Regions from separate parts of the Streptococcus halotolerans genome, predicted to be linked through region 1. Evidence: predicted binding sites of a transcription regulator. Region 1 holds the regulator's gene; each other region holds the start of a gene.
The links. The regulator Rex, encoded in region 1, represses fermentation and respiration genes when NADH is low (regulators of the CRP and FNR family bind a similar motif). The targets are predictions, from matches to a motif close to TTGTGAANTANTTCACAA.
Positions count from the first base shown of each region.

Region 2: a site for Rex is predicted at 3,893-3,910, ahead of adhE (bifunctional acetaldehyde-CoA/alcohol dehydrogenase). Genes of this name have one in related genera too.
Region 3: a site for Rex is predicted at 2,944-2,961, ahead of A2G56_RS04040 (TrmB family transcriptional regulator). Genes of this name have one in related genera too.

Region 1 covers NZ_CP014835.1:463,503-470,202, reverse strand. Annotated here, with positions in the region: gene A2G56_RS02145 (CYTH domain-containing protein) at 29-601, shown strand; gene A2G56_RS02140 (ribose-phosphate diphosphokinase) at 1,204-2,178, shown strand; gene A2G56_RS02135 (cysteine desulfurase family protein) at 2,185-3,300, shown strand; gene A2G56_RS02130 (DUF1831 domain-containing protein) at 3,302-3,649, shown strand; gene A2G56_RS02125 (DUF4649 family protein) at 3,659-3,871, shown strand; gene A2G56_RS02120 (redox-sensing transcriptional repressor Rex) at 4,162-4,803, shown strand; gene radC (RadC family protein) at 5,246-5,926, opposite strand; gene ald (alanine dehydrogenase) at 6,226-6,700, opposite strand, start outside.
Region 2 covers NZ_CP014835.1:1,494,432-1,501,131, reverse strand. Annotated here, with positions in the region: gene A2G56_RS06835 (acyltransferase family protein) at 1-1,570, shown strand, start outside; gene A2G56_RS06830 (GntR family transcriptional regulator) at 1,856-2,212, shown strand; gene A2G56_RS06825 (ATP-binding cassette domain-containing protein) at 2,205-3,032, shown strand; gene A2G56_RS06820 (hypothetical protein) at 3,035-3,700, shown strand; gene adhE (bifunctional acetaldehyde-CoA/alcohol dehydrogenase) at 3,942-6,551, shown strand.
Region 3 covers NZ_CP014835.1:915,456-922,155, forward strand. Annotated here, with positions in the region: gene A2G56_RS04025 (CitMHS family transporter) at 1-62, shown strand, start outside; gene A2G56_RS04030 (ornithine cyclodeaminase family protein) at 195-1,190, opposite strand; gene A2G56_RS04035 (sulfite exporter TauE/SafE family protein) at 1,208-2,068, opposite strand; gene A2G56_RS04040 (TrmB family transcriptional regulator) at 2,081-2,866, opposite strand; gene A2G56_RS04045 (GntR family transcriptional regulator) at 3,059-3,754, shown strand; gene citG (triphosphoribosyl-dephospho-CoA synthase CitG) at 3,747-4,634, shown strand; gene A2G56_RS04055 (pullulanase) at 4,992-6,700, opposite strand, start outside.

The sequences.
Region 1 (6,700 bases):
CAGACCAAAAAAGGAAATAAAACCGTCTATGAGTAATCTCGAAATCGAATACAAGACCATGCTTAATAAAGCAGAGTTTAATCATCTGCAAAATCTCCTAATGCATGTCAGTCCTGTCACCCAAACCAATTATTACTTCGACACTCCCGAAGGAGATATGCGTGCCAAAAAGCTATCACTTCGTATTAGGACCTTCGACAAGGTGGCCGAATTAACCTTAAAAATCCCTGAACAAGTAGGCACTATGGAATACAACGTTGACCTAACTAAGGAAGAAGCCAGAGAAATCATGGATAGCGGACAATTTCCCGATTGCAAAGTCAGAGAACTACTCACCGAAAAAAATATCCCTCTCAAAAGACTATCTGTTTTAGGTCATTTAACCACTATTCGACGCGAAACCCGCCTACCAATTGGCCTCCTTGCCTTAGATAAAAATCACTATGCCGATCGCATCGATTACGAACTAGAACTGGAAGTTGAAGACGCTACACAAGGTCAAAAAGATTTTGACGATTACCTTGAGTCTCATAATATCAGTTTTAAATACGCTAAAAGCAAGGTCGCCCGCTTTGTAGCAACCCTTCAAAATAGACGATAAGAAAGAGCCAGAACCCCTTCAGCTCTTTTTTTCGTAGTCCTTCTCATCATCATTACTTTAGTCTAGGTAACCTGTTTTAAATCTCTTTACGGCGAAATTCCTATTTTTGTGGCAACCGAAGGCTCTTCCACAATTTTTGATTGTTTTATCAATCATAAGTCCCGAGAGTTTCGTTGCTATCTCAACAATAACCTGACCAAGTTCTCTAAATCACCAACCATGGCACTAATGTGATGAATCCCTTTAATCTCTTGCATTACTAACTTCTCGTTTCGGTGTTTTTGTCACAAAATGTTGTCATTAATTCATTTTATTTTCTATTGTTTAGTCCTCAAGGGTTAAACAGTCAAGCCAAACGTGTGAAAAACTTTTAGTGGAAAAATAACACTTTCTGTATTTTAAAGTTCTAGTATTTCAACGATAGGTACCGTTTTTCAAACTATTACTTTAAAAAATCCCAAAATGATCGACTATTAACGATGCTATCATTTGAAAATAATCGTTTCATGCCTATGCCTTGGTTAAACAGTTAGTCTCCATGTATTTTTCTGGCTTTTTTTGGTAAAATATATGTGTACTAATTATATAAGGAGCATTTTGTCATGGCACAAAACAACGCCACCCCTCAAATGAAGCTTTTTTCTTTGACATCAAATCATGATATCGCTGAAAAAATCTCTGAAGCCTCAGGCATTCCTCTTGGAAAACTTTCTTCTCGTCAGTTCTCTGATGGTGAGATTATGATTAATATTGAAGAGAGTGTTCGTGGTGATGATATCTACATCATTCAGTCTACCAACTTCCCTGTTAATGATAATCTTTGGGAATTGCTTATTATGATTGATGCCTGCAAACGCGCTAGTGCTAATTCAATCACTGTTGTTATGCCATATTTTGGTTATTCACGCCAAGACCGTGTTGCTGCGTCTCGCGAACCTATTACAGCTAAATTAGTGGCTAATATGCTGGTTAAAGCTGGCGTTAATCGTGTTGTCACCCTTGATTTACATGCTGTTCAAGTTCAAGGATTTTTCAACATCCCGGTTGATAATCTCTTCACAACACCCTTATTTGCAGAACACTATATCAACAAAGGACTATCAGGCCAAGATGTGGTTGTTGTCAGCCCTAAAAATTCTGGTATCAAACGTGCTCGTAGCCTAGCAGAATACCTTGACGCACCAATCGCTATCATTGATTATGCGCAAGAAGACGATAGCCATCGTGAAGAAGGTTACATCATCGGTGATGTTGCTGGTAAAAAAGCAATTCTTATTGATGATATTCTAAACACTGGTAAGACCTTCGCAGAAGCAAGTAAAATTGTTGAGCGCGGTGGTGCCACTGACATTTACGCTGTATCAAGTCACGGTCTCTTTGCTGGTGGAGCTGCCGATATTCTAGAAGCTGCTCCTATCAAAGAAATTCTTTTAACAGACTCTGTTTTGTCAAAAGAACGTGTCCCTAGCAATGCAAAATACATCACAGCTAGTGAGTTGTTTGCCGATGCCATTGTTCGTATCCAAAAACGCCAACCACTTAGCCCACTCTTTACATTTCACCCAGACGAGGATTAATACATTTTGATTTATTTGGATAATGCTGCAACTACCCCCTTAACAGAGTCTGTTATCGCTGAGATGACACAAACAATGACACTCCAGCTAGCAAACCCATCGAGTATTCACGCGCATGGCCGATTAGCTAGTCAAAAATTAAGAGAGTACCGACAGACAGTAGCATCACTTCTAAGCACAACTCCAAATAATATCATCTTCACTTCTGGAGGCACCGAAAGTAATAACACTGCCTTAAAAGGCTATGCCCTAGCCCATCAGAAAAATGGCAAGCATATTATTACATCAGCTGTCGAACACCATTCTGTATTGCATACTCTGGAGTATTTGGAAAAACGTTTTGGTTTCGAAGTGACTTACCTGCAGCCTGTTAATGGCGTCATTCGTCTTGAAGACTTAGAAAGTGCTTTGCGAGAAGATACTATTCTGGTTAGTCTCATGTACGCCAACAATGAGACTGGAGACATGTTGCCAATTGCTGACGTCGGTAACTTATTAAAAGACCACCCAGCTGCTTTTCACGTTGATGCCGTTCAAGTGGCTGGAAAAATCCTTCTAGAACCAGAGAAACTAGGCATTGATTTCATGTCTATCTCAGCTCATAAGTTTCATGGACCTAAGGGCGTCGGTATCCTGTTTAGTAATCGGATGCTGTTTGACCCCCTCCTACACGGCGGAGAACAAGAAGAGAAACATCGCGCCAGCACTGAAAATCTCATCGGTATTGCGGGCATGACCAAGGCCTTATCTGATAGCCATAAGCATCTAGATGAAAACTGGGATAAGGTGACCCAACTCAATCATGTTTTCTTGGAACAGTTAGCTGGACTGGATTTTTATTTAAATACCAATACTAAAGCAATGCCACATGTGTTAAATATTGGTTTTCCAGGTGCCAACAATGGCATCCTTTTAACACAGCTTGATTTACAGGGATACTCTGTTTCTACTGGTTCAGCTTGTACAGCAGGGACAGTTGATCCTAGTCACGTTTTGGCTGCCAAATATGGAACGGACTCACCTAAGCTTCAAGAATCCATCCGAATCAGCTTTTCAGAATTAAATACTGAAGAGGAAGTTATTGGCTTAGCTAACCTACTAAAATCATTATTAGGAGACTAGAATGGCTTTTGAAAAATCAATTTCACTAAAAGATTGTCAATACACCTATGCGATTGACCCAAACATCAAAAAATATACCCTCAAAGATTTAACTTTTTCAGAAAACAAAGTTGGTCATTATGAACTGAGTCGTCTTTTGGAGGAAGTCCCCAACTCCGGTCAAGGGTTCCTCTTAAAAATTGTTATCCATAAGGAATTGACTGGTTTTAAACTCAATATTACTGATCAATCTGGTCTTCGTTTAGTGAACATCTTTAAATCTGATGACCATAAAATACTGCAAGATAAATTTTACTTCCTAATGGATAGTCTGGTAGAACGTCAAGTCTTTATCAAAAAAGAGCAATAAGGAGGTTCTATGCTAACCATTTCCTATCTAAATGATGCTAAACAAGAAAAAGAAGTTAACTATGAGACTTATGATGCCTACCGTCAAGCCCAGATGTCTTGTGTGATTGGCATTTCTGATCACTTTCCTGTGACAAAAGTGCTATACAAAGATGAGGAAATTGACTACTCTGGTAACTTCGGAAATCTCTTTTACGCTCTTGATAAAAAAGGATTAAGCTAATACATCAAACTGAAGCTGGGAAATATTATCCTAGCTTCTTTTTTTACCTTTTACTGATTAATTAGTCTCAGGCAAAAGGTTCTTCTCGCTTTATTTTGCTAGTTTTCTAGAACAATGAGCGTTCTAATCACATGTTCTCTTTATCTTGTTTATTTGTCACTTAAAAACACCTATACTAGACATAAAAGTTGCATTTTTCACAAAGATTATTTAAAATAAGGAAGTAAAAGCATTTTTAACAAATGATGTATTTATCAAGATTAAAGTACATCTTAGAAAAGGAGACAGCCATGTCTGTTGAAAAAACTATTCCAAAAGCGACAGCCAAACGTTTATCACTTTATTACCGTATTTTTAAACGTTTTTATACTGATAATATTGAAAAAGCAAGTTCTAAACAAATCGCAGACGCAATGGGAATTGACTCTGCTACCGTCCGTCGTGACTTTTCACACTTTGGAGAATTAGGTCGCCGCGGTTTTGGATATGATGTTAAGAAATTAATGAATTTCTTTGCTGATATTCTGGATGACCACTCTACCACTAACGTTACCCTAGTTGGGGTGGGAAATATTGGTCGTGCCCTTATGCACTATCGCTTCCATGATCGTAACAAAATGCAGATTGCCATTGCCTTTGACCGCGATGATAATGAAATCGTTGGAACAAGTTCTCCAGATGGTATTCCCATTCATGGAATCTCTACCATAAAAGAAACCCTCAAAGATACTGACATTGAAACAGCTATCCTTACAGTTCCAAGCCTTCAAGCACAAGAAGTTGCTGATCAGCTGGTCGAAGCTGGTATTAAAGGGATCCTAAGCTTCTCACCTGTCCATCTTTCTGTGCCAAAAGATGTTGTCGTACAATACGTAGACCTTACCAGCGAATTGCAGACACTTCTCTACTTTATGAACCAGAAACAAAATTAACCTCAAAAATTTCGAAGGCTCGTGATTATAGCTTTCATTTTAAAGAAGGTATTTAAAAAATAATGCCCTTCAAAGTGTTAAAAAGAAGATAAAGGATCTGATGATAAATCTGTTATCTTTTTGTTTCTGACCATGTCTTTTCCCAGTGTATCCATAATTAATCAGATAATTCTACTAGGAAAAGGACAATAATCTACTTTTTTAAGTTAAGATTATCACCCTAACATCTGACAAGCGATTGCTAATAACAATCGCTCTTTTTGTTGATTCTCTCAAACATATGAAATTTTCAATCATTGAGTGAGTTAAGACCAAAAGATCGGTACTTCTGATATGGCTCAATGAAAACCTTGCTCTCTGACTAAGCGTTCAATCACAACTAGCATTTCTAAAGCTCCTTGACCGATGACACAAACCTATTTGATTTTGTCATCAATAAAGCTTACAATACGTCAGACTCTTCTCGAAAGCTAAAATAATCCTTATTTCCAATAATCAGATGATCTAACAGGACCAATCCCATATCATCACAACAACGTTTCAATTTTTCTGTGAAACGTAAATCATTCTCACTTGGATCAACAGTTCCTGAGGGGTGATTATGGACTAAAATAATGGATGTTGCCATGTTTTTACAGGCATAATAAAGGATTTCGCGTGGCTCAGCAACCGATCGTCGGACGGTGCCAATAAAAATCGTACGTTGTTCAATAATGCGATTTTGTGTATCTAGATAAAGTACAACCAGATGCTCCTGCTTCTGCCTCCCTAGCTCTATCATCATTTTCTTGGCAACTTGTTGACTTCCCATGATTCTCTCAGAACGTTTAGTCTCTGAGGCATTTATTCGTTTAGCCAATTCAAGCATGGCTTTGAGTTCTGTTGATTTAGCCAGACCAATACCATGAATCGTTTGTAACTCTTGTAGTGATAACTCCTGCAAATCAGCTAGACTATTGAGTTCTGATAAAATAGCTTGAGACAGAGCCATTACAGGCTCTTTTTTCGTTCCTGTCCGTAATAAAATGGCTAGTAGTTCTTGATTACTGAGTTTTTCAGCCCCCAGTTGAACTAAACGTTCACGAGGTAACAGCGCTTCATTTGGAATAGTAACGTGATACATAGAATAATCCCCTTGTCATTTGATTGTCCTATCTATCTATTCGTAAAAATATCAAAAAAGCTAGGCATCTGCCTAGCTTTTCCAATCGAAGATAAGGAATGAAGTTCTCTAATTCCAATGACTATGTTTTCAAGTCTGAATAACCAAATTATTGATCTCTATCATTGAAGTTTACTGATTACTATCTCAATACAATCTCTTTTAACCATTGATGTCACTGATACTTTTCAAGTAGCAGCCTAGCACCCATGACATTTAATGCTTCCAAATAGCTATGTTCCTAGCTCATCATTGAAGACTTAAATTTCATGATAGGGTAAATCATGGGCCTCGGCAACAGCTTGATTAGTCAATTTTCCATGATAGATGTTGAGGCCTGATCGAAGGGCAGGATTTTCAGCAATTGCTGTTTCAAGACCCTTGTTAGCCAACTCAAGCGCATACGGTAATGTCGCGTTTGTCAAGGCAAGTGTCGATGTTCTTGCGACAGCGCCTGGCATGTTTGCCACGGCATAATGAATCACATCATCAACTACATATGTAGGAGCATCATGTGTCGTCACTCGGTCAGCTGTTTCAATAATTCCACCTTGGTCGACAGCAACGTCGATGATCACTGAGCCAGGTTTCATGGTAGCTACCATTTCCTTAGTCACTAGCTTAGGAGCGCGTGCTCCCGGAATAAGGACCGCTCCGATCAATAAATCAGCCTCTGCAACAGCTTCTGCAATATTGAGGGTATTTGACATCAAGGTTTGAACCTTACCATCAAAT
Region 2 (6,700 bases), 1.0 Mb from region 1:
TATCGTCCCTCCTTTGGTATTAATGGTCTTAGTAACGATTCCTTTTACGTTTTTAGTCAAGTCAGATTTTGTCGCTGATATTGGTAAACAAGTAGCAGCAGCACTTGGTTTTACGACTAATTTCTACGAGATTTTTACAGGTAGCAGTTACGAAAGTCAGTTTATCCCTCATCTTTTTGTCCATACTTGGAGTCTGGCTATTGAAGTGCATTTCTATATTCTCTGGGCCTTGATAATCTGGTTGCTTTCAAAGCGTAATCTGACACCAATTAAGTTCAGAGGGATGATTTTCATGGTTTCATCAGTCCTTTTGGGACTGGGATTTTTGAGTATGTTCATCAGAGCTTTCTTCACAGATAACCTGTCGCTAATTTACTACTCGACCATTAGTCATAGTTTTGCTTTTTATCTAGGAGCAATCTTTGCAACCATATCTGGAATTTCAGAAGTTACCCATCGTTTCAAACGAAACAGCCAACTCTGGTCACTTAACCGTGTTGTCGCCTATATGGCGAGTAGTTTTTTGCTTTTGTTACTGCTAACTTTTGCACTGGATTTCAATAATATCTTAACCTTCCTTTTTGGTTTTATTTTGGCAACTCTTTTTGCCTCAACAATGATTTACGCAGCTCGTATCTTACATGAAAAGACTCCAAATGCCAAAGAACCAGTGGTCATTACCTTCTTTGCGGATATTAGTTACGGACTTTACCTATTTCACTGGCCCTTCTATGTGATTTTTAGCCAACTTGTTCCTAACTGGCTGGCAGTCACTCTAACCATGTTTTTCTCTATTCTTTTTTCGACCCTCTCTTTCTATATTTTGGAGCCATTTATTGCTGGGAAAATTCCTCATATCCTCGGTTTAGAAATAGACTTGAAACCCTACTGGAAAACCTTGGTTGGAATAGGTACATTCTTATCGTTTGTGCTGGTCATTGTTAGTGCTACAGCACCGAAAGTTGGTCAATTTGAATCAGAGCTTTTGGTCAATTCTCTTAAACAATCACAAACTAGCTTGACGCGATCCTACATGGTCACTGCGGGAGACGTCGATGCTCTGAGTGATGTCACGGTCATTGGAGACTCTGTTGCTCTTCGTTCACAGAACGCCTTTAAGGAAATAATGCCTAAGGTACAGCTGGATGCTGCTGTCAGCCGAAACTTTGAAGATGCTTTTGCCATCTTTGAAAATCAGGCGAAAACTGGCACCATGTCAAGTACAGTCGTCATCGCTGTTGGTGTGAATTCAACAGCTGGCTACGAAGCTGAAACTCAGAGATACATCAAGGCCCTACCGAAAGGACACCGTTTAGTCTTTGTAACACCATATAATGCTAAAGCAATGGGAGATGTTAAAGCCCTGAGAGACTATGAGTTGAAGTTGGCCAAAAAATATAAATACGTTGAAGTTGCGGATTGGTACAAGGCAGCCATTAACCACCCAGAAATCTGGGGTAACACTGATGGTGTTCACTATTCAGATACCAGTACAGCAGGTGCCAACCTCTACGTTAAAACGGTTCAAAAAGCCATTGCAAAAGTAGCTAAGCAACCTGCTAAAAAATAAAACTTATGAACAATGTCAATCTAGGAACTTTTCTACTTTGACATTGTTTTTTCTTTTGTTTAAAAATACTAATCACTCAAAAATAGACTGTTTGAACCCTAAGAGTTACCCTTTCAGATAAGTGCATTGAGATATGATTCCGCGGTTTGACGTTAGTGATAATTTTTGAAGAAGAGACTTGTCATTTTTTTAGTTTTGGTTTATACTAAAAATATATGTTAGTTAGTTGAGTAATTAACTACAAAAGTAATTGGCTATTGAAGATAAAAGAAAGTAGGTGTAGATGTGAATGAATCGGTTCCTATTTACATGCAGATCTCACAAATGATCGAAGATGAGATTTTGAGTGGGCATTTCAAGGTTGATGATAAGGTTCCATCGACCAATGAATTTGCCAAAATGATGCAGGTCAATCCCGCAACGGCAGGTAAGGGATTAAAGGACCTAGTGGACCAGGGCATTTTATATAAGAAAAGGGGGGTGGGCATGTATGTCACCACAGAGGCGAGGGATTTGATTATCGCCAAGAGACAGCAAGCTTTCAGTCAGCAGATGCTTCCAGCCTTTTTACAGGAAGCTAAGCGATTGGATATTTCACTAGATCGCCTAATAGAGATGATTAAGGAGGAGAAGGATGCTTAATTTAGAGAAGGTCACCAAAAAGTATGGTCGAAAAGTTGTTTTGCAAAACATTGATTTAGATTTTAAAGATCAATCAGGTGTTTATGGTTTGCTTGGTCGAAATGGTGTGGGAAAGACGACCATGATGAAGATCATCAACGATATGATTGCATCATACGATGGCCGTATTAGTACCAGTTTTGACTTAGCTCATATTGTCTTTGTTACGAGTGCTGTGGCTGACAATAATACCATCTTCCAAGGAAAGATAACCAACTTACTGCGCTATTATGCGAGCATGTATCCTAAGTTTGATAGTGACTATGCTACGGATCTCCTGGCACAGTTCAAGCTTAATCCCAAACTTAAAATCAAAAAATTATCAACCGGTAACAAGACATTAGTCTACAATATCTTAGGACTTGCGACTCGTGAAACAGTAACAGTTTTTGATGAACCAACCAATGGCTTAGACTCTGTAAACCGTCAGAAATTCTTTGATATTATGTTAGAGGATTATGCTCAGTATCCGCGTCTCATTATCTTATCTACCCATCTCATCCAAGAAGTCGAAAACTACTTATCGCATGTCATCATGCTTAAAGATACTTCGTTAATAATGGATGACGATATTGAAGACATTCAAAAAAGAGCAGTCCGCATTAGTAATGCAAGTCTTCCTAATAAACGTGTCATTCACCAGCGTCAGTTAGGCAGTATGACAGAAAATTATCTCTTTGATACGGTTACTGAAGAGGATATTCAAGAAGTAACTGGTCAAGGTGGAAAAGTGGATTATTATGACTTACAGACACTCTTTAATTACTTGGTGGAGGACTAATTATGAAACGAACATTAACATTAAGGGGAATGCAACTCCTAGACCATTTAAAAATAGCAGCGTTGATTATGCTTGTTTTTGGTCTTATCGTAACTGTCTTTGCTGGTCTAACCTTATTTGTTGGCGATAATAGCTCGTTTAATATGGAAAATATTAGCTGGCTAAATGGCAGCATGTGGCTTATTTCGAGTATTTTGACAATTTGGTTAATCATCATCTTACTTGCTGATGGTATGATGGACTTTGACTCAACCTTGAGATTTGGCAATAAACGTAAGAACTACTTCATCATTAATTTCTTTGCTTACGCTATAATGATTGCAGTAGCGACCCTCTTTTCATTAATATCAAAAAGTGAGCAGTTACCATCAGGGCAAACTTTTTTGTCAGAGTTCTGGGGAAATTTTGCTGGCTGTTTTATCATAGCTATCCTTGGTTTTGCTATTTACAAATGGGGATGGAAGGTTCTCCTCGTTCTCTTCGCCATTTATGTTTTAGGCGGAATAGGTTTGGCAACCCTTGGCTTAGTGTTGCATGATAGTGTGCCAAGAATATTTGAGGCGCTGTCACAACTGCCAGAATTTGCTTACAAAGGTATTGGGGCTCTGGCATTGTTAGCAGTTATTTCCGTGTATTACTGGATTATTGCTAAAATTGAAGTTAAATAACGACCATTAATCACAACTCTTTCTAATAAGTATTAGGAAGGGTTTGTTTTTAAATTATTTTAAAGCGTTAAATCCTTGCTATGAAAGCATTTTTGGGACATAAATTGAGGAACACAAAAAAAAGTTTGAAAAAAAGTTCACAAAACTCTTTACAAGATGTTTATTTGTGATATAATTAACACATAAAAATAATTGTGAAACATTTAACAATAAAAAGTTAATGTCTTTAAAGGAGTCTATTATGGTGACTAAAACAACTGAAGTAACAGAAACAGCTCAAGTGACTGACACTCAAGCGATGATTGATCGTTTGGCAGACCAAGCGGTTGTAGCCTTAGATGCTATGGCTGATTTCACACAAGAACAAGTAGACCATATTGTTCATCAAGCTGCGATTGCTGCACTTGATAAACACATGCTTTTAGCCAAAATGGCTGTTGATGAAACAGGTCGTGGTGTATATGAAGATAAAGCGATTAAAAACATGTACGCTTCAGAATACATCTGGAACTCTATTAAAGATAATAAAACGGTTGGCGTCATCGCAGAAGATAAGGAAGCGGGTCTCATTTCGATTGCTGAACCTGTTGGTGTTATCTGCGGAGTGACACCTACAACAAACCCAACCTCAACAACAATCTTTAAAGCCTTAATTGCTTTGAAAACTCGTAACCCAATCGTCTTTGCTTTCCACCCATCAGCTCAACAATCTTCAGCAGAGGCAGCACGTATCGTTCGTGATGCAGCCATCGAAGCTGGAGCACCTGAAAACTGTGTTCAATGGATTGATCAACCTTCTATTGAAGCAACAGGACTTTTGATGAATCATCCTAAAGTAGCAACTGTGCTTGCAACTGGTGGACCTGGCATGGTTAAAGCAGCTTACTCAACAGGTAAACCTGCTCTTGGGGTTGGTGCAGGTAATGTACCAAGTTACATCGCAGCTGATGCTAAAATTAAGCGTGCTGTTAATGATATTATCGTTTCAAAATCATTTGATAACGGTATGATTTGCGCCTCAGAGCAAGCAGCTATCGTTGATGAAGACGTTTACGATGAAGTTAAAGCTGAATTTGAAGCCCATCAATGTGTGGTCATTTCTAAGAAATCAGATCTTGAAAAACTGGAAGCAGCTGTCCTTAACGAAGCTAAAACAGCTGTCAATGCTAAAATTGTTGGTAAGTCAGCTGAAGAAATTGCCAAATTAGCCGGTCTTAAAGTGCCAAAAGGAACTAAAATCCTGCTTGCAGAAATCAAAGATGCTGGACCAGATTACCCATTGTCACGTGAAAAATTGTCACCAGTCCTTGCACTTATCAAATCAAAAGGTGTTAAAGATGGATTTGCCAAAGCTGAAGCAATGCTTGATTTAGGTGGACTTGGTCACACAGCGGTTATCCATACCGAAGACGAAGACCTTCAAATCCAATATGGAATCCGTATGAAAGCTTGCCGTGTGCTTGTTAACTCACCATCAGCAGAAGGTGGTATTGGTAACATCTATAATGAAATGATCCCATCATTGACACTAGGATGTGGTTCATATGGACACAACTCAATTTCACACAACGTGGGGGCATTCGACTTGATTAACGTTAAGACATTGGCAAAGCGTCGCAATAACATGCAATGGTTCAAATTGCCACCAAAAGTTTACTTTGAAAAAAACTCAATCACCTACCTTCGTCAAATCAAAGCTGAAAAAGTGATGTTGGTCTGTGACCCAGGGATGGTTCAATTTGGCTATGCGGATCTTGTTCGCAAACAATTGGAACTCAATCCAAATGATCCAAAAATTGAAATTTTCTCAGATGTTGAGCCAAACCCATCAACTAACACAGTTTATAAAGGGCTTGAAATCTTCAATCGTTTCCAACCGGATACTGTCATTGCACTTGGTGGTGGTTCAGCGATGGATGCTGCTAAAGCAATGTGGATGTTCTTTGAAAATCCAGATGTTAGCTTCTTTGGGGCAAAACAAAAATTCTTAGATATCCGTAAACGTACTTACAAGATTCCTTACGCAGAAAAAACAACGTTTATCTGTGTTCCAACTACATCTGGTACAGGGTCAGAGGTGACACCATTTGCGGTTATTACAGATAGTGATGATCACACAAAATACCCACTTGCTGACTATGCTTTGACACCAGATATCGCTATTGTTGACCCAGCTCTTGTTATGAGTGTGCCATCTAGCGTTACAGCTGATACAGGAATGGACGTCTTGACTCACGCGATCGAATCATACGTGTCAGTTATGGCGAGCGACTACACTCGTGGACTTTCCCTCCAAGCTATTAAATTGGTCTTTGAAAACCTTGAAACATCTGTTAAAAAAGCAACAGAAGAATCACGCGAAAAAATGCATAATGCGTCAACAATGGCTGGTATGGCCTTTGCGAATGCCTTCCTAGGTATTTGTCACTCAATCGCTCACAAAGTTGGTGGTGAATGGGGAATTCCTCACGGACGTACCAATGCTATCTTGTTGCCACACATTATCCGTTACAATGCCAAAGATCCTCAAAAACATGCGATGTTCCCTAAATATGACTTCTTCCGTGCGGAAAAAGACTATGCTGACATTGCACGCTTTATGGGATTTGAGGGTAAAAATGACGCTGAGTTAGCTGAAGAACTTGCTCGTCGTGTTTATAAACTTGGTAAAGCTGTAGGCATTGATATGAACTGGAAAGCACAAGGCGTTACAAAAGAGCAATTGAAAGCTGATGCAGATCGTTTAGCTGAAAAAGCATACGAAGACCAATGTACAACAGCTAATCCAAAAGAACCACTTATCTCTGAACTTAAAGAAATTATCGAAATTGCTTACGATTACAAAGATTAAGGAATAAGGAGAGATAAGACATGTCCGAAAAAGTTTACGGTTGCCTTGCAGCCATCTGGGTGACATTATCTGGTAAACATTTCCAATAAAAAATAATTCCAAAAACGTGCCATCTGGTACGTTTTTTGAATACAAAGATTATCAAACGT
Region 3 (6,700 bases), 450 kb from region 1:
TCATCATTTTCATCATAACCGTTATCTTGATGGGACGTATGCCAGTTTACCTACCACAGTAAACAATAATAGGAACTAAAAAGGATTGGAATATTGTCCAATCCTTTTTACAATCGTTTCGTTGATAACTAATCTATGGCGTAAATTAATCCATAACTGTCACCATTTCAGTTAAAACCTTACTGGGTATTATACTAAAATTGAAAAGCTGTTCCAATGCCTTTTTCTTTTGCTTTTTCAACGATCAGCTGTGCCGTCACAATATCAAGAACTGCGGAGCCTACACTCTTAAATACCGTAATATCCTTATCTGATTCTCTACCCTTGATATGCCCCAATAGCAGTTGACCGAGTTCACCAGTGTAGTCACTTTCAGTTAATAAACCCGTTTTGATAGGAGATTGAATGTCTCCTGCTTCAGCTAATACACCATCATTAGTATCAAAAACAACTGCATCTGCCTTAACTAATAGATCCATTGGCAACTCTAACATCTCAGGCGTATAAGCACCGATGCCATTGACATGTGCTCCTTCTTTAATCCAATCCGCTTGGAAAGTGTTTACTTTAGATGTTGTTACAGTCGTCACTACATCAGCATCTCGAACAGCTTCTTCCGCTGTTTCAACAGCAACAATAGTCGTTTTAAAGTGGTCTTTCATCTCTCGAGCGAGTTTATCAGCAAACCTTTTTGCACGTTCAAAGTCAATATCAAACACGTTTAATATTTCTAATTGACGTGCCGTCATCATAGCGATAGCTTGCTGATAACCTTGACCACCAGTACCAATAAGACCACCAATCTTGGCCTCTGGATTAGCCAGCTCCTCTGTTGCAGCTCCCTGAATAGCTGCTGTACGTAATTGCGTCAAATAAGTTCCATCCAAAATAGCAGAAACAATACCTGTCTCTGGATCAAGAGCTACCATGGTAGCAGGTACCGATGGCAAGCCTTTTTCAATATTATTAGGATACACCGATACAATTTTGACACCAAGAGCATTTTGATTTCCTTCGGTGACAGCTGGCATATACAAACTTTGACCTTGAAAATGCTTAACATCCAAATTGGTACGAAGTGGCACAACTGCCTTTCCAGAAGAGTAAAGCTGAGAAGCTTCTTTGGCTGCTAAAATAGCATCCTTCATTGAGAAGCATTCTTGAATATCTTGTTTTGTTAGAATAAGCATGTTTAGATTCTCCTTTCTTAGACTTTTTCCTTTAGCATACCATAAGCACTATACAGGAGTATAAATGCTACAAACCATTGTAATAGTTCAGTATTTAGCTGTGTAACAATAAAAACTGCACAAAGCACACCCATCACGCCAAATGTTGACGTAAACAAGGTGATTTTTCGGCTATATTCACCGGATTTAACAAATTGCACACTGCCTACCGGTACTGAGAAAGTGGCAGAACCCATCATAATTGGAAAAGCAACTGCTGGATTCAAACCTAACAAATACACGGTAATCATTGTGAGCGCATATGAACCAATACCAATGTTATTTAAGGCGCCAAAAATTGCCAAGGCAACAGCAGCTATCACCAGTTTAATACCTGTTAGTTCTGTTGCTGTTCCACCTCCAGGTAATAACCCAAATTTTCCACCAAAGATAATAAGCGCCGCAACAATCATACCAATACCAATTGAAATTTTTAACTTATCTGCTGGTAGCTTGACAGCTAATTTCGCTCCAAAATAAGAACCAATCATCTGGCTGATAATACAGGTCACAAGGGTTATAATACCGACTTTAATATTAGTAATATAGGCTAATGCCATAATAGCAACTGGTATAGTACATTGGGTATTTAAAGTTCCAGGTAATTTTTTAACACTAGTCCAGTTCAATTTAGGATATAAGCTGGTACTAATTGCAAAGTCTGAAATACCAATAGTTGATAAGAAGAACATTATCGCACTGCTAAATGGTAAAGCCAAGGTACTGGCTTCCTCAGCCATGACTTCATGTCTATGCTTTAATAAATCTGCTATCAAAATAACAGTGAAATAAGCATTTACAATAACAACAAGTAATAATAATATATTTTTAAATAACATAGGGTAACTCCACTAATAAATATCGCGAATCCCCTCAAAGTTTTCACCATAATCGTTGCGCAAATCAACGCCATGCTCTTGAATGATTTTCAAGGTGTAGGCATCATGCTTGATGTACTCTTTAGCTAACAGACGCATAGCAACATTGTGAGTCCAGATGACATCACAGTGGTCATCCAGCGTTCCAAATAAAATAATATCATCGTCACAGACTAAATTCACCCAACGACCACCCATGTCTTTACGCTTTTCATCTTCAAAACCATGCTGATAAAAACGTTTGAAGGGTAAGTTGTAACGCCCACTTGCACTGAATAAAATACAGACGAAGTCATCTAAACGCGATTCTGCTTCTTCTAAAGCTTTTGTAATAGATGGCGTAAGTGTATCATCCCATATTTGAATGTAAAGGCTCGATTGTGCATGCTCAATCATATACAGCATTTTTAATAAAACGGACTCTTTACTTTCTAATTGCCACAAAAGCGTGTCTGCTTCTTTCCTTCTAATATCTGACAAGTGTTCATCTAAGTAGTCAATATCGCTAAGGGTTGAGTGTTTTAACATTCCCACAAACTCCTCTGGCGATAAGGCTGAGTACATTTTAGGTTCACTTTTATTAACTAGAACGGCTCCCTTTTTAACCAATATTTCTAAGTAATTGTATACCTTGGACCTTGGAACACCAGATTTTTTGCTAACTTCATATCCAGTCATCAGGCCATGTTCAATCAAACTAAGGTAAATATTGGTTTCAGATTCTGTATAACCGAACTGTTTCATTTTTTGTACCAACATATGGACTCCTTTTAATAATGTAGTAGCTACTTACAGTAACTATTATAATTTTGAAACCGTTTTAAGTCAATGGTTTTTTGTGATTTTTTTAACTTTCTTTGAAAATGATGGTTGTTATTGAGCTCTCACTTTTCAAAAATACACACTCTTTTATAGATTTTCGTTATAATAAAAAGATAGAAAGGATACCTTATGAACCCAATTATCGAATCTGTTAAAGCAAATCTAGATCTCAATCAAAATCTTCCCTTAAAACAGCTCTTTTATGAAGCGCTACGAAAGACTATTATTCTACGCGAAATTCCTGCTGGAAGTCGGATCAATGAAAAAGAATTTTCACTGGAGTTAAACATTAGCCGAACACCTATCCGCTATGCGCTAGCTCAACTTTTAGAAGAAAAATTGGTCGAGCACATCCCCAAGAAAGGGATTATTGTTAAAGGAGTCAGTATTGAAGATGCTATGGAAATTTTTGAAATTCGTAAGTCTTTAGATACCTTGGCTAGCATAACAGCTATGAAGAAAATGTCCTCAGATGATTTTGACGATATGAAAGCTATCTTAACAGATTGCGAAACTTTTATCGTTGATGGCGATGTTGAGCAGATTTTAGACAATTTCAACCAATTTAACAACTGTATTTATGAAAAAAGTCGTATGGTCCGCTTAAGGGAAATTGTCAGCGAGCTCCAAACCTACCTAACTTACTTTAGAGAAATTTCAATCTCATCTACGGAACGTCGTCAACTAGCTCTGAGTGAACACTGGGACATTTATCATCATATGAAAGACCAAAATGCTGAAAAAGTTACGGAAATAACGCACCAGCACCTCGACCGTTCGCTAACCTTTATCCTACAAGAGATGGATGCTCACCCAAATGACTAGAAAACTCCTCGATAACATTAGCCGCGCTGCTCTCAAATCACTACTCTACGAAGTTTCCCTTAGCCCAAAACCAGGCTTGGTGGATCGTTTTGACAATGGTGCTCATGACGATATGACTTTTCAAACCTTCATAGATAGCGCTCTTTCTCTGGCACCCTTCTTTGAGTCCTATTTGACCATAGGTTTTGATACCAGCGATCAATCCCCTCAAGCAGTCTTTCAGCAACTAAGGCAAACTGGGATTGCAGCTGAAAAAGCCATGTTTACGGTAACAAAGGGTATCAATACTCATAAAGGGGTTAATTTTTCGTTAGCCGTTATCTTAGGGGCAACAGGCAGATGGCTAGCTCAAACTGGACGAAACCTAACCAAAGATTATCGCTTTTCTAAAGAAGATAGCTGCGCCATAGGCCAAGTCGCTGCTGAACTTTGTTCAGACGTTTTAGCCATGGATTTGAAAGATTTAGAAACTAAAAAACATCTAAGCTATGGCGAAAGACTTTATTTAGACTATGGCATAACAGGTCCTCGTGGAGAAGCTAGTGCCGGTTTTCCAACCGTGATAACAAAAGCCCTTCCTTTTTTAAGACATGAGATACAACAAAGGGGACCAAAGGACGACGTCCAGTTAAAACTGCTACTTTATCTCATGACTTTTGTCGAAGATGGTAATCTTATCCACAGGGGAGGCATTGCAGCCTGGCAAACGGTCAAAAAAGAAGCTGCGCAACTTCTGGATCACCATTTATCTGATGCAGCTTTGAAAAAAGCTATTTCGGAATATAATACCATCTTGATTAATCGTCATCTGAGTCCCGGTGGTTCTGCTGACCTTCTTGCTCTCACACTTTTCTTTGCTTTTCTTGAAGAACTTATCTAAAAAAATAGCTCTATCATGTCTGTCCTAGGTTACCCCACTGCAGAAATGATAGGGCTTTTGAATGTCTGTCCCCAAAAAATCAAAACTACTGATGTGGACCGGCAGCCTGTTCCAAGGTTATGAGTCAGCCCAACCAGTCAAATCTCATGAAACGGCATTCCCCTGTGCACCACTTTCTCGGATAACGTCTAGGAACACCCCCTGACAAAAAATAAAAAAACGAACAAAATAGCATTCTGTTTAACAGAAAAAACTATCTCGTTCATTTGTTATCATCTTATCAACTTCATAAGCATAGCTAGTAAAGAATCTCTAAAATGAAACACTTTTAGTATAGACTATTTTGGCAAGAGTGCATTACTCGGTCTTTTTATTTTTCTTAATGACGGCTAGTCCTACTACGAGTGATAAGATACCTGACCAGAATCCTGTCGCTGAAGACTCGCTACCTGTTTTTGGTAGGTCTTTCTGACGCTCTGTGTTTATTGATCCTAACTCGTCTTGCGGTTGTGACGGTTCACTTACTTTTAGCGTCTCTAAATCTTTGGATTCCTGAATAGAACTTGACGGTAACGGTTTTTGAGGATCTGTCTGCCATCTTGGTTGTGAATCGTCTGGAGTCTCCGATAACTCTAGGACTTCTTGGTAAACATAGGTAACAATCAGGGTAGTATTTCCTACCACGTGACCAGTTGTAGGAGCTGATGATACTAAATGACTATTGTCATCTACCTCTCCAACCTTGTAAGTTCCCGCTGGGACCAATTTGTAAGTTTTGCCATCATAGCCCACAATCGTCTGTGTTTTATGTTCGGATTTTTCCGCATCATAGGCAGTATCGACCGCTGCATTATAGTGAACAAGGGCATTGTCTTTCAATATACGATCGTTAATATCACGATATTCAATAATGACTGACCCTTTGACAATCTTTTCTCCACTCGGTGGTACCTGCACATCTTCTTTTGCAATCCGCAAAACAGTTGCGGTCAGTGGCGCAAGGGTCAAACCATTTTGGGTGATCTGTACACCCTCTGGTACTTGAATAGCTTTAGTACCTGCTTGGTTACCATCTGCTAGCACGGCTGCAGCCTTCAGAGATTGGCCAACTGTAAAGTTACGCGCCTTAGTATCGGCATTGACAAAGACCAGATAGACATCGCCATTGCTTGCAACAGTCTGGTAACCTAAAACGAGGTCTTCTTTTTCGACACCGTCTTTGCCTGCTTCTGTCAGCAAGGTCACCCGTTTGTCCACTTCCTCTTTTGATGGGAGTTTGAAGGCATCTGTTGATTTCCGAAGAGCAATCAAGCCTGCTGTATAGGCACGACTTTTTGTATGTTCAGGATAAGCTGTACTGTCTGTCGCCTTGCTCCAGTCAAAATGATTGACCGCATCGCTCGAATCATAGGAATCATGAATAAAATATGGATAATCAAATGGACTACCATCTTCATTAGTCAAAAGGTGAGACTTATTTGGCACCTTATCCTCTGAAACAGGTGTGCGATAGTCTGGATGACGGAATTGCTTGGTTCGACCGTATTCTTGACCTGAATGGATAAATGGTGTCCCTTGAGAGGTCAAGACCAGGAGATTCCCCAGGCGGAGTCGACGATGAATCTCCTTCTCATTTTCTGGCTTAGCAGGATCTTTTTTGATAGATTGGGCGATAATATCAAACAAGGTCAGATTGTCGTGCGCTGCGATATACTGGATGACATCACCAGGATCATCTGCTTCAAAGTTCGTTGGTTGTGCCTTGATATTACGGAAGATTTTTTCGATATCCTGCTTACCATTTGTGATAAAGGCAGGCGTACCTTCATTAGGGTAACCTGATTTCATCGTATTGCGAATATCGTCTGAAAATACTGCCGCAGAATTAGTGGATTTCATCCAAGACTGATCTGCTGGCTGGACAGGTTTATTTTCATCACCTGAATAAGTCACCCAACCCTCACCTAACATCATCAGATTTGGATTGAGTTTTCTCGCCGCATCATAAGCTTTTTGAATGGTTTCAGCATCATGATCTCCCATTAAGTCAAAACGGAAACCATCCA